DNA from 3 places in the Bacillus sp. Hm123 genome. Region 2 is predicted to be linked to each of the others. Evidence: riboswitches for the same ligand, from Rfam matches in the RefSeq annotation. Region 2 holds a riboswitch; each other region holds the start of a gene.
What was found. A riboswitch is a leader RNA that binds a small molecule or an ion and turns the genes downstream of it on or off. The one in region 2 is predicted to bind S-adenosylmethionine.
Positions count from the first base shown of each region.

Region 1: it holds a riboswitch for S-adenosylmethionine, as region 2 does, so the genes downstream of both, ACSVDJ_RS07310 (O-acetylhomoserine aminocarboxypropyltransferase/cysteine synthase family protein) here and ACSVDJ_RS05980 (methionine biosynthesis PLP-dependent protein) in region 2, are expected to answer to the same signal.
Region 3: it holds a riboswitch for S-adenosylmethionine, as region 2 does, so the genes downstream of both, ACSVDJ_RS04185 (bifunctional homocysteine S-methyltransferase/methylenetetrahydrofolate reductase) here and ACSVDJ_RS05980 (methionine biosynthesis PLP-dependent protein) in region 2, are expected to answer to the same signal.

Region 1 covers NZ_CM200277.1:1,402,626-1,406,545, forward strand. The annotation lists gene pgsA (CDP-diacylglycerol--glycerol-3-phosphate 3-phosphatidyltransferase) at 1-78, shown strand, start outside; gene ACSVDJ_RS07305 (competence/damage-inducible protein A) at 214-1,458, shown strand; SAM riboswitch class I at 1,547-1,658, shown strand; gene ACSVDJ_RS07310 (O-acetylhomoserine aminocarboxypropyltransferase/cysteine synthase family protein) at 1,757-3,055, shown strand; gene recA (recombinase RecA) at 3,448-3,920, shown strand, end outside.
Region 2 covers NZ_CM200277.1:1,138,054-1,141,973, forward strand. The annotation lists gene ACSVDJ_RS05975 (NAD(P)-dependent malic enzyme) at 1-648, opposite strand, end outside; SAM riboswitch class I at 1,030-1,135, shown strand; gene ACSVDJ_RS05980 (methionine biosynthesis PLP-dependent protein) at 1,217-2,326, shown strand; gene metC (cystathionine beta-lyase) at 2,332-3,504, shown strand; gene ACSVDJ_RS05990 (GlsB/YeaQ/YmgE family stress response membrane protein) at 3,577-3,822, opposite strand.
Region 3 covers NZ_CM200277.1:808,926-812,845, forward strand. The annotation lists gene metH (methionine synthase) at 1-33, opposite strand, end outside; gene ACSVDJ_RS04185 (bifunctional homocysteine S-methyltransferase/methylenetetrahydrofolate reductase) at 11-1,876, opposite strand; SAM riboswitch class I at 1,952-2,062, opposite strand; gene ACSVDJ_RS04190 (EamA family transporter) at 2,280-3,182, shown strand; gene ACSVDJ_RS04195 (PaaI family thioesterase) at 3,284-3,703, shown strand; gene ACSVDJ_RS04200 (nitric oxide synthase oxygenase) at 3,757-3,920, shown strand, end outside.

The DNA of each region.
Region 1 (3,920 bases), 260 kb from region 2:
GTAGCGACATTCTTTACGATATGGTCCGGTTGGGATTATTTCTATCTCAATCGTCACGTATTTAAACATTCAAAATAATAGATAGGAGGCTGACTTAAGCAAAGAATCAGACACACTCTTACTATCATATAGTTGTTATAGTGGATACTATATGAGCGCTAAGGGCAGTCATTCAATGTTTTTGTCAGCTTTTTTAGAAGTAGGGGTGTTAGTATGAACGCTGAAATTATTGCTGTAGGATCTGAGTTGTTACTAGGACAAATTACCAATACGAATGCACAGTTTCTTTCTCATCATTTAGCCGAAATCGGCATTAATGTATACTATCATACAGTTGTGGGAGATAATCCGACACGACTGGTTGATGTGGTGAAAGAAGCGGAGAAGCGTGCCGATCTGTTAATTTTCACAGGCGGACTTGGACCGACAAAGGATGATTTGACGAAGGAAGCGCTTGCCAAACATATTGGGTGTGAACTTGAATATAATGAAGTCGCCTTGAAAAGTATAGAAGCGTATTTTGTCAAAGTGAACCGAACAATGACTGAAAATAATAAGAAACAAGCTTTAGTGATGAGCGGAAGTACAGTATTACCAAATGATTATGGCATGGCTCCGGGGATGTTACTTAAAGCAAGTGGAAAACAGTATATGTTATTGCCTGGACCACCGAAAGAAATGCAACCGATGTTTTTAAACTATGGAAAAAATGAGTTGATCCAACTGTTAGAGAAAGTCGAGCGAATCGAGTCTCGGGTATTGAGGTTTTTCGGAATTGGTGAATCGGCTCTTGAGGTTGAAGTGGAAGACTTGTTACTCAATCAAAAGAATCCAACGATTGCCCCATTAGCAGGAGATGGAGAGGTCACGCTTCGAATTACAGCGAAGCATGAATCAGAAGAAGAAGCTATTGGCATGATTCAGGAAGTAGAAGCTGAAATTCTCCGACGTGTCGGTCCATATTTTTATGGGTATGACCAAACAACGATTGTGGAAGAGTTGGCGGAATTACTGAAGGAAAGAAATTTATCGATTGCAGCTGCTGAGAGTTTAACAGGTGGTCTTTTCCAAAGTGAATTGACAGCTGTCGAAGGTGTGAGTGCGATCTTTAAAGGCGGGATCGTTTGTTACTCCAATGATGCGAAGAAGCAACTTGTTAATGTGAAAAAAGAGACTATTGATACATATGGAGCTGTCAGTGAACAATGTGCACTTGAACTAGCAGAAAATACAAGAGCGATTTTCGATAGTGATTTTGCTATTAGTTTTACTGGAGTGGCTGGTCCTGATGAAATGGATGGCCAAGCCCCTGGCACTGTTTGGATTGGCCTGGCCGAACGTTCTCAAGAGACGAAAGTTTATCAGCTTAACCTTGTGGGAAGTCGAGCGGGGATTCGTAAGCGTTCAGTTAAATATGGCTGCCATTATTTACTTCACGCTCTCGATCAAAATAAATAAAAATATTCAAAATATTATTGACCATTCTGATTGGATTATTATATAATCTTTTTAAGAGTTTACTGGCTTATTGAATTTAATATTGACACTCTTATTACGAGCGGCGGAGGGATTAGGCCCTATGAAGCCCGGCAACCTTCAGGCGATATTGTCTGAAACGGTGCTAATTCCTACAGACTTTTTTGTCTGGAAGATAAGAGGAGGACCTAATCATTAAACCCTCTTCTTTTTGATAAGAAGAGGGGTTTTTTATCTTCCTCTAGAACATCATAAACATTCATTTAGGAGGGGTTTACACATGACAAAAGAAAATTGGGATCAAGAGACATTGTTATTACACGGAGGCCAGGTGCCAGATCCAGTGACAGGAGCTCGTGCTGTACCGATTTATGAAACAACTTCGTACGTATTTGAAGATACAGATCATGCGAACGCTTTATTCGCGCTACAAAAGCCTGGAAATATTTACACCCGTATTACGAATCCAACGGTTGATGTATTTGAAAAACGAGTGGCATTGCTTGAAGAAGGAGCTGCCGCAGTAGCATTATCTTCCGGAATGGCAGCCATCGCTTTTTCTATATTGAATTTAGCACATGCGGGCGATGAAATCGTGGCAGCGAGTAATTTATATGGTGGTACATATAATTTATTTGCTAACACGCTTCCGAAGTATGGCATCACCGTTAAATTTGTTGATTCGACGGATCCTGAGAACTACCGAAAAGCGATTACACCGAAAACGAAGGCTCTTTTTGGAGAAATTATCGGAAATCCATCTCTAAATGTGTTGGATGTGGAGAAAGTGGCAGATATCGCTCATGCGAATGGTATCCCGCTAATTATCGATAGCACATTCGCATCACCGTATGTTTGCAAGCCGCTTACTTGGGGGGCAGATATCGTCGTCCATTCTGCGACGAAATGGATTAGTGGCCACGGTACAGTGATTGGTGGTGTCGTAGTAGATGGTGGGAAGTTCAATTGGGACAGCGAGAAATTCCCTGGTTTTACAGAGCCTGACGAATCTTATCATGGGTTGAAATATGCTGACATTGAAGGATCAGCATTTGCTGTGAAGCTACGAGTGCAGCTGTTAAGAGATTTTGGTCCGGCTTTAAGTGCCAATAGTGCTTTTTTATTGCTGCAAGGACTGGAGACGCTTCATTTGCGAATTCAACGTCATCACGAAAATACATTAGAAATCGTGAACTATTTAAACAATCACCCTGGTGTGGAATGGGTTTCCCATCCGAGTTTACCAGAACATCCATCACATGATTTAGCTAAAAAATATTTGAACAATAGCAACGGATCGATCGTCGTTTTCGGTATTAAAGGTGGTCGAGAAGCAGGGAAAACAGTAATTGATAATGTGCAATTATGGTCACATGTTGCCAATGTCGGGGATGGAAAGTCATTGATCATTCACCCGGCTACAACGACGCACCAACAGTTAAATAAAGAGGAGTTAGAAAAGTCTGGAGTGAAAGAAGAGTTAATTCGTTTATCGATCGGACTAGAATCTACAAAGGACTTAATTGTTGATTTGAATCAAGCGATTGAAAAAGCAACAGGAGTTACCGTAGAGGCATAAAAGAAAAAACAAAAGACTGGCGCTTAGATGGAATATCTATACGGTATAGGTTAGTTACTGTATATTCCATTTTAGCGTCGGTCTTTTTATGATGAAAATAGCGTATAAGTTGATTGAAATCAGTCATTAAAGATACCCTTCTTGATAAAGTCTGTGGTAATATAGATAGGCGGATGCTTATCAGTTTTTTCCTCCAACTTTTCTCCAAACGATGTCCTTCTTCAGATTGTGTGGTCTTTTTTCTCAAAACATGTAAATATTAAAAAAGCGAATAAATGTTCGCTTTTCACTTGAAATTGTCTCATAAAAAGGGTATAGTAATGATAGATTTTGAAACAGGAAATTCAATAATTAATTTTTTAATAGATTTGTTATTTTAAGGAGGAATTTGAATGAACGATCGTCAAGCAGCATTAGATATGGCTTTAAAGCAAATTGAAAAGCAATTCGGTAAAGGGTCGATTATGAAGCTAGGTGAGCAAACTGATCGCAAAATCTCAACGATCCCAAGTGGATCCCTTGCTCTTGATGCAGCGCTTGGAGTAGGTGGCTATCCACGTGGGCGTATTATTGAAATATATGGTCCAGAGAGTTCTGGTAAGACGACGGTGGCTCTTCATGCGATTGCTGAAGTACAAGCAAGTGGTGGTCAGGCAGCGTTTATTGATGCGGAGCACGCGCTCGATCCAGTATACGCTCAAAAGCTAGGGGTCAATATTGACGAACTTTTACTATCTCAACCAGATACAGGGGAACAAGCATTAGAAATTGCGGAAGCACTTGTGCGAAGCGGTGCGATCGACATTCTTGTCATTGACTCAGTCGCAGCTTTAGTACCGAAAGCAGAGATTGAGGGTGAAATGGG
Region 2 (3,920 bases):
ATCACACATAATGATTTCCTTTACGCCAAAGCTATATAATAAGTTAGCGATAGCGATCCCGGCAGCACCTGCGCCATTTATAACGACTTTAATATCGCTAAATGTTTTGTGCACGAGCTTTAAGGAATTAATTAAGCCAGCAAGTGTGACGATGGCTGTTCCGTGTTGGTCATCGTGGAAAATGGGAATATCCATTTCTTTTTTTAACCTTTCTTCGATTAGAAAGCAATTAGGTGCTTTAATATCTTCCAAATTGACGCCACCGAAGGAAGATTGCAATAATTTAACGGTCTTGATCACTTCTTCAGGATCTTTCGTGTCGATACAAATAGGGAAAGCATCAACGCCCGCGAAATTTTTAAACAAAATGGCTTTTCCCTCCATAACGGGTAGCGAGGCATCTGCTCCGATATCACCAAGACCTAAAACGGCTGTCCCATCTGAAACGACTGCAACAGTATTCGCCTTCATAGTATACTCATATATCTTTTCGGGATGAGCATGGATCTCTAAGCATGGTTCTGCTACTCCAGGCGAATACACTAGACTTAAATCTTTAACATTCTTTACATTTAATTTCGCTGACGTTTCTAACTTTCCTTGGTGGTGTCGATGAATTTCTAAAGCATCTTCTCGCAAATTGTGCATACGTTTACTCTCTCCTTTTGTTATTTAAGTAAAATTCTCTAAGAAGCCTGCATTATAAGTTAATGTTTTTTATTGTATAATAGGCTAAAAAGATAATCAACAAAATTTTCAGAAAATTAACAAAAATATCTAATTGTTTATCCCGCATTAACGGGCTGTAAGACTCCCATCTCAACATGACAGAAGGAGCGCAGACATGTAGGTGGGAGATCAACAGCCCATAAAAGCCCGATTGGTTCAACTAACAATCAGCGGGGATGAAGAAAACCCCACTGATTGAAGTTTCACTTTATTAGAAAAAAATAAATATTCAAAAAAGAGTTGCTATTGATCATTTGATCCTGTACAGTAATAAAAACGAAAAATTTTAAATTAAATAGGTTCTTATCAAGAGAAGTGGAGGGACTGGCCCGATGATACTTCAGCAACCGACTATTTGTAAGTCAAGGTGCTAAATCCAGCGGACGAAAAGTCCGAAAGATGAGAAGAAGTGATAGAAAAAGCCTTCTTCTTAAGAAGGCTTTTTTGTTTTTTCTAAATAAATCGCTACTAGTAAGGAGAGGATAACATGGGAAATAAGCATATAGAGACGATTTTAGCGCAAATTGGGAATCGGAGTGAAGAACAGACGGGGGCAGTGAATCCACCTGTTTATTTTTCTACCGCTTATCGCCATGAAGGAATTGGGCGTTCTACCGGATTTGATTACATTCGTACAGGAAATCCGACTAGACAGATTGTAGAACAAGCAATAGCCGAGTTAGAAGGAGGAGATGCGGGGTTCGCTTTTTCTTCAGGTATGGCGGCTATTCATACGATTCTATCGTTAACTGAGCCTGGAGATGAATGGCTTGTATCTGCGGATCTTTATGGAGGCACTTATCGATTGTTCGAGAAAATGTGGAAAAAGTATCGCGTATCGTTTACTTATGATAGCTTTCAAAATTTGTCTAAAACGAGAGAGAAGCTATCGCCAACTACAAAGGTCATCTTCCTTGAAACGCCAACGAACCCTCTTTTACAGGAAGTAGATATAAAAGCTGTAGCCGCTTTTGCTAAGGAGAATGGGCTGTTATTGATTGTTGACAATACGTTTTATACGCCATTGCTTCAACGTCCACTTTTAGACGGAGCGGATATTGTCATCCATAGCGCGACGAAGTATTTAGGTGGACATAACGATGTATTGGCTGGACTAGTAGCTGTGAAGGGTGAGGAGTTAGCAGGAAAAATAGCAGAGCTACAAAATGCCGCCGGAGCGGTCTTATCACCGTTCGATTCTTGGTTATTAATTCGGGGGTTAAAAACATTAGGGCTGCGAATGAAGCAGCATGAAGAAAACACTAAGCAAATAGCAGAATTCTTGCGATGTTGTCCGGAAGTAACGGATGTTTTTTATCCAGGGCGTGGAGGAATGCTATCTTTCCGAATAGCTTCAGAAAATTGGGTCGATCCTTTTTTACAAAGCCTTCAGTTGATCTCATTTGCGGAAAGTCTCGGTGGAGTTGAAAGCTTTATTACGTATCCCGCTACACAGACTCATATGGACATTCCAGAAGAGGTACGGCTCGAGCGTGGAGTTTGTAATCGTCTGCTTCGATTTTCGGTCGGGATTGAGCATACTGAAGATTTATTAGCTGATTTAACACAGGCATTTAACATAATGAAAGAGGAGTGATAGGTATGGAAAAAACATATTCCTTTCAAACGAAATTATTGCATAATCGTCATAAATTTGATGAACAAACAGGCGCAGTAAGCGTTGCTGTGCAGCATGCGTCCACCTTTCATCAAGCGGATTTTGACCAATTTGGCAATTATGATTATAGTCGTTCAGGCAATCCAACAAGGGAAGCATTAGAGGAAGCGATCGCTGAATTAGAAGGCGGAACGAGAGGATTTGCTTTCTCATCAGGTATGGCAGCTATTTCTACCGCGTTTTTATTACTTTCGCAAGGAGATCATGTTTTAATCACGGAAGATGTATACGGGGGCACGTATCGAATGGTGACGACCGTGTTAAACCGATTTGGGATTGATTATACATTTGTTGATATGAGCAATTTACATGAAGTGGCTTCAAACATAAGAGAAAACACGAAGCTTATTTATATCGAAACACCGTCTAATCCATTATTAAAAGTGACTGACATTCGTGGGATCGTTAAGCTAGCAAAGGCACATTATTGTTTAACTTTTGTCGACAATACGTTCTTAACACCCGCGTTACAACAGCCTCTTGAGTTAGGTGTCGACCTTGTTCTGCATAGTGCAACAAAGTTCTTGTCCGGTCATAGCGATGTATTAGCTGGGCTGGCTGTAACGAAAGACGAACAATTAGGCGACCGCTTATATCAGCTTCAAAATACGTTTGGCGCTGTATTAGGTGCTCATGATTCTTGGCTTGTATTAAGGGGCCTGAAAACTCTTCATGTACGCTTAGAGCAGTCTTCCGAAACAGCTAAAGAGTTAGCTGACTTTTTACAAAAGCATGAACTAGTCGAGAAAGTTTATTACCCTGGGTTAACGGATCATCCAGGACATGAAGTACATTCCTATCAAGCAAGAGGGGCAGGGGCCGTCCTTTCGTTTGAATTGAAAAATGAAGAGGCAGTTAGGCAGTTTGTTCAACATATAAACATTCCTGTGTTTGCTGTTAGCCTCGGAGCAGTAGAATCGATCCTTTCCTATCCAGCTAAAATGTCACATGCGGCGATGCCTAAAGAGGAAAGAGTTAAGCGTAGCATAACAGACGGGTTGTTGCGATTTTCTGTCGGATTAGAATCTTCAGCGGATTTAATTGCAGATTGTCGTCAAGCATTGCAACAAGTAAAAGCTATCAGTGCATGTAGCTGAAAATCCATATAAAGGGTCTGCTATCTGTTTAATTATCTGTGCAAGCAGACCCTGAAAAATGCCTCAAGAAGTCTACTTCATTCGTCTTAAAAGGAAGCTTGCAATAAGTACTAAAATGACAGCTCCAATTAAAGCGGGAATAATCGCAATTCCTGCCATCGTTGGTCCCATAGCTCCAAGCAACTTGCCACCAATCCAAGCCCCGATAATGCCAGCGATAATATTACCGATAATCCCACCAGGAATATCTTTACCAAGAATAACTCCAGCGAACCAGCCAATGAGTCCTCCAACAATTAAATACATAATGAAGCCCACTTTTTATTCCTCCTTATCATGTTTGCTTAGTTTAGTTTATTTATTCCCTTATTCGCTTATGCAAACCGTCAATTATTAACTAAGTTTAACGTTTTTTT
Region 3 (3,920 bases), 330 kb from region 2:
TAGTTCTTGTTCAATTGGATGTCGGTTGGACATGAGTGATCCCTCTTTCGTTTGTTTTTCCATCGAGCTGTTGAATATATTGGATGAGCTGAATCGACATTTCGTATCGCAAGAACGGTGTGATTAAATAAATACCGTTAAATAGCTCTGCTGCTGTGTCAATGAGCTCTTTTGCGATGTTGACGCCTTCACGAGTGGAAGATTCTCGATCTCCTTCGCAAGCTTTCATTCTTTTCAACGTTTCATCCGACAATTTAATACCAGGCACTTCATGATGGAGAAATTCAGCATTTCTTGAATTTGTTAAAGGCATAATGCCGATAAAAATCGGCGTTGGCAAATGTTTCGTTGCTTCGTACACCTCGATGATTTTTCCCTTTGTAAACACCGGCTGGGTAATAAAATAATCGGCTCCGCATTCGATTTTTTTCTCTAATCGCTTCACTGCGCGGTCAAGCACACGCACATTTGGATTAAAGGCAGCGGCGACGGAAAAATTAGCTTTCTGTTTAAATGGCTTTCCGGAAAAAGAGATGCCTTCATTCATTCGCTTAATTAATTGAATCAGTTCTAAGCTGGATACGTCATAGACCGAAGTCGCGCCGGGGAAGTCGCCAATTTTTGTCGGGTCGCCCGTGATCGCTAGTACATCATGCAAGCCTAGTGCGTGTAAGCCCATTAAATGTGATTGCAGCCCGATCAAATTACGATCGCGGCATGTAATGTGGACGAGCGGCCGAATATGATGATTCATTTTCAATAAAGATGCGATCGCAAGGTTGCTGACTCGCGGGGAAGCGAGCGAGTTATCGGCCATCGTAACCGCAGCGATGCCTGTTTCGTGCAACGCTTTTGCCCCTTCGATATAAGCATTGGTATCTAGCTGTTTCGGTGTATCTAGTTCAACGATAATCGTTCGTTCCGTTTTCACTTTTTCATGCAGGCGTGGAAGAGACGGAACGGCCGTTTCTGCAATGATAATCGGTTGTTTTGTTTTCACTTTTTTTTTGGTGATCGGCGGGAGAGAGGCTAACGCTTTTTTCGTCGCTTCAATATGCTTTGGCGTCGTTCCACAGCAGCCACCGATTAAGCGAACCCCTTCGTTGCGTAGCTTGACAGCCGCTTGCCCGAAGTAATCGGCTTCTGATTCATAGACGATTCGCCCGTCCTCGACATCTAGTAGACTGGCATTTGGATAGGCCGATAGGAAGGCTTTTTCCGGCAAGGCCACTTCTTCTAACGCTTGAATCGTATGGTGAGGACCGAGTCGGCAGTTCACTCCAACGACGTCCGCTCCTAATCCTTCGAGATGATGAAGTGCTTGATTTAACGCCATCCCGTTTTGAAGTACACCTGGCTCATGCATCGACACTTGGGCGATGAGTGGGAGGTCAGTCAGACGACGAACCATTTTTAACACGGTTGTTAATTCATCAAAATCATAATACGTTTCAAACAGGAGGCCATCTGGCTGTTCGGATAAAAGACTGTCCGCTTGCTCACGAATTGCCGCTTCAATTTCTGTTAATGTCACGCTATTTTTTCTCATCCCACGGATGCCGCCAATCGTTCCTAACACGAAGCGATCATGTGGGGATGCCGCTTTTTTCGCAATTTGCATCGAAGCTTTGTTGAATTGTTGTACGCGATGCTCCAAGCCGTAGCGCGCTAGTTTATAGGCATTGGCCCCGTAGGAGTTCGTTTGAATGATATCCGCTCCTGCTTTAATATACTCAAGGTGAATTTGTTCAATCACTTCTCGTTTTTCCACATTTAATTCTTCATAGCAAAAATCAATTCCATATGAATAAAGTAATGTCCCCATCGCTCCGTCCGCCGTTAGCACCTCGTGTTTCAATCGATCTAAAAAGCTCATTTTCTTCACCCTCTCTAAAATAAAAAACACCTTCTTAAAAAATAAGAAGGTGTTGTCATTAGCGATCGCTATTCCTTCTTATCTGTCAAACGAGTACAGTCGTTTGCTGGAGTTAGCACCGGGCCGATCATCGGCTGGTTGCTGAAGCGTCCTAGGGCCAGTACCCTCGGCTTCTCTTGATAAGAAAACGTTATTTAATTGATAGAAACATCATAGCGGTTGTGAAGGAAAGAGTCAAGAGAATATTTAGAATATTTGTTTAATTTTTATTGAAAAATAGCGTGTAAAATGGGAAATTTCTGAGTTTTAGGAATTTGAGTAATCCCATTGATGAACGTGAATTAGAGGACTATACTTGCATTAATTTGACATTCGGATCGATCAATTGGAGGAGGCAAAGAAGTTGAGTCAGCTTCGTTATTCTTTATTCGTATTGTTAGGCGCTTGTAGCTATGGCTTGCATTCATCGGTAGTTAAACTGACGACAAATGCTGGTTATCAGGCAGAACAGGCGACGGGTGCTCAATATTTTTTGGGATTGCTGTTATTATTCGTGATTGTGTTGTTTACGAAACGAGTGAAGTTAAATATGAAACAGCTAGGCTCGTTGTTGGGAGTTGGAATTTTATTAAGCTTAACCGGCGTGTTTTATGCGACGAGTATTGAACAGTTATCTGCTTCGATGGCGATTGTGCTACTGTTTCAATTTACTTGGATCGGGATTGTGATAGAGGCGATTTATTTAAGAACTTGGCCATCTAATTTAAAGTTAATTTCGATCGTCTTTCTTTGGGGAGGTACATTGTTAGCAGGAGGTCTTCTATCTGATCAAATCGATTGGATGAACCAGACGAAAGGGCTTGTGTTCGGCTTTTTAGCAGCGATTACGTTCGCTTTATTTATTTTCTTTAGTGGAAAAGCGGGAAAAGGTGTACCGACGATTCAAAGAAGTTTAGTGATTACAGTTGGGGGATTTGTGACGGTATTATTCTTTGTACCGCCTACCTTTATTGTGGATGGGACGCTCACAGGCGGGTTATGGGCATATGGTTTACTCTCCGCGCTGTTCGGGGTCATCCTACCAGTGATTCTCTTTGCGATTGGGACCCCACATATCGATTCTGGAACGGCAACAATTGTTGGAGCGGCGGAATTACCGGCGGCTATTTTATCAGCGATGGTAATTCTTGGTGAACAGATCACGCCGGAGCAGACAACCGGGGTTTTATTGATTTTAATCGGAATTGCTGTTCCACAGTGGCGTTCCAGAAAAATGGCGCGTCCGAAGAAAGTGTATACGAATTAAGGCTATCTTGCTTATGTAAGGTAGCTTTTTCTTATCTTTGCAGGTTTTTCGATGGGATTCAAGAATTAAAAAGGTAGGAACGAAGAAAGGATGGAGAGAGCATGACGACAACATTACAGTTTATTAAAGAGGATTTCGAGAACAACGTATTTTTTCAGCATATTGGCTTTGAAGTGGTTGAGTTTACAGACGATCGGGTGAAAATTAAGCTGAATATTAAAGATGTATTATTGAATACGAATGGCACGTTGCATGGAGGGGTGTATGCGACGATGCTTGATTTCATTCAAGGGATGCTGCTTCGGGCGGTCACAAAAGAAAAATGTGTAACGACTAATTTAACGACGCATTTTCTCGCTAGTGTATCTTCAGGTGAAATATTTGCGGAAGCAACGATCCTTCAGCAAGGCTACAAAATTGCATTTATTGAAGGCGAAATCACCGATGCGGATGGACGGTTGCTTGGCAAAGGAACAGGGACGTTTAAGATCATCCGAGAGCAATTGCCGCAAGATTGTTAAAGAAAAAAATGATATACTTTCGGTAAAAGCAATCTATTGAAGGTGGAGCATGAATGAATAGGCAACTTTGGAACGAGGCGAGGGCCTTTATTGAACAATGTTACCGAGAGTTAAATAAGTCAGAAGTGGAACGAACGAAACGTTTGCAAGAGATTCAGGAGCAAATCGAAACGACTGGAAGCTATAGTCATACATATGAAGAGTTAGTGCATGGAGC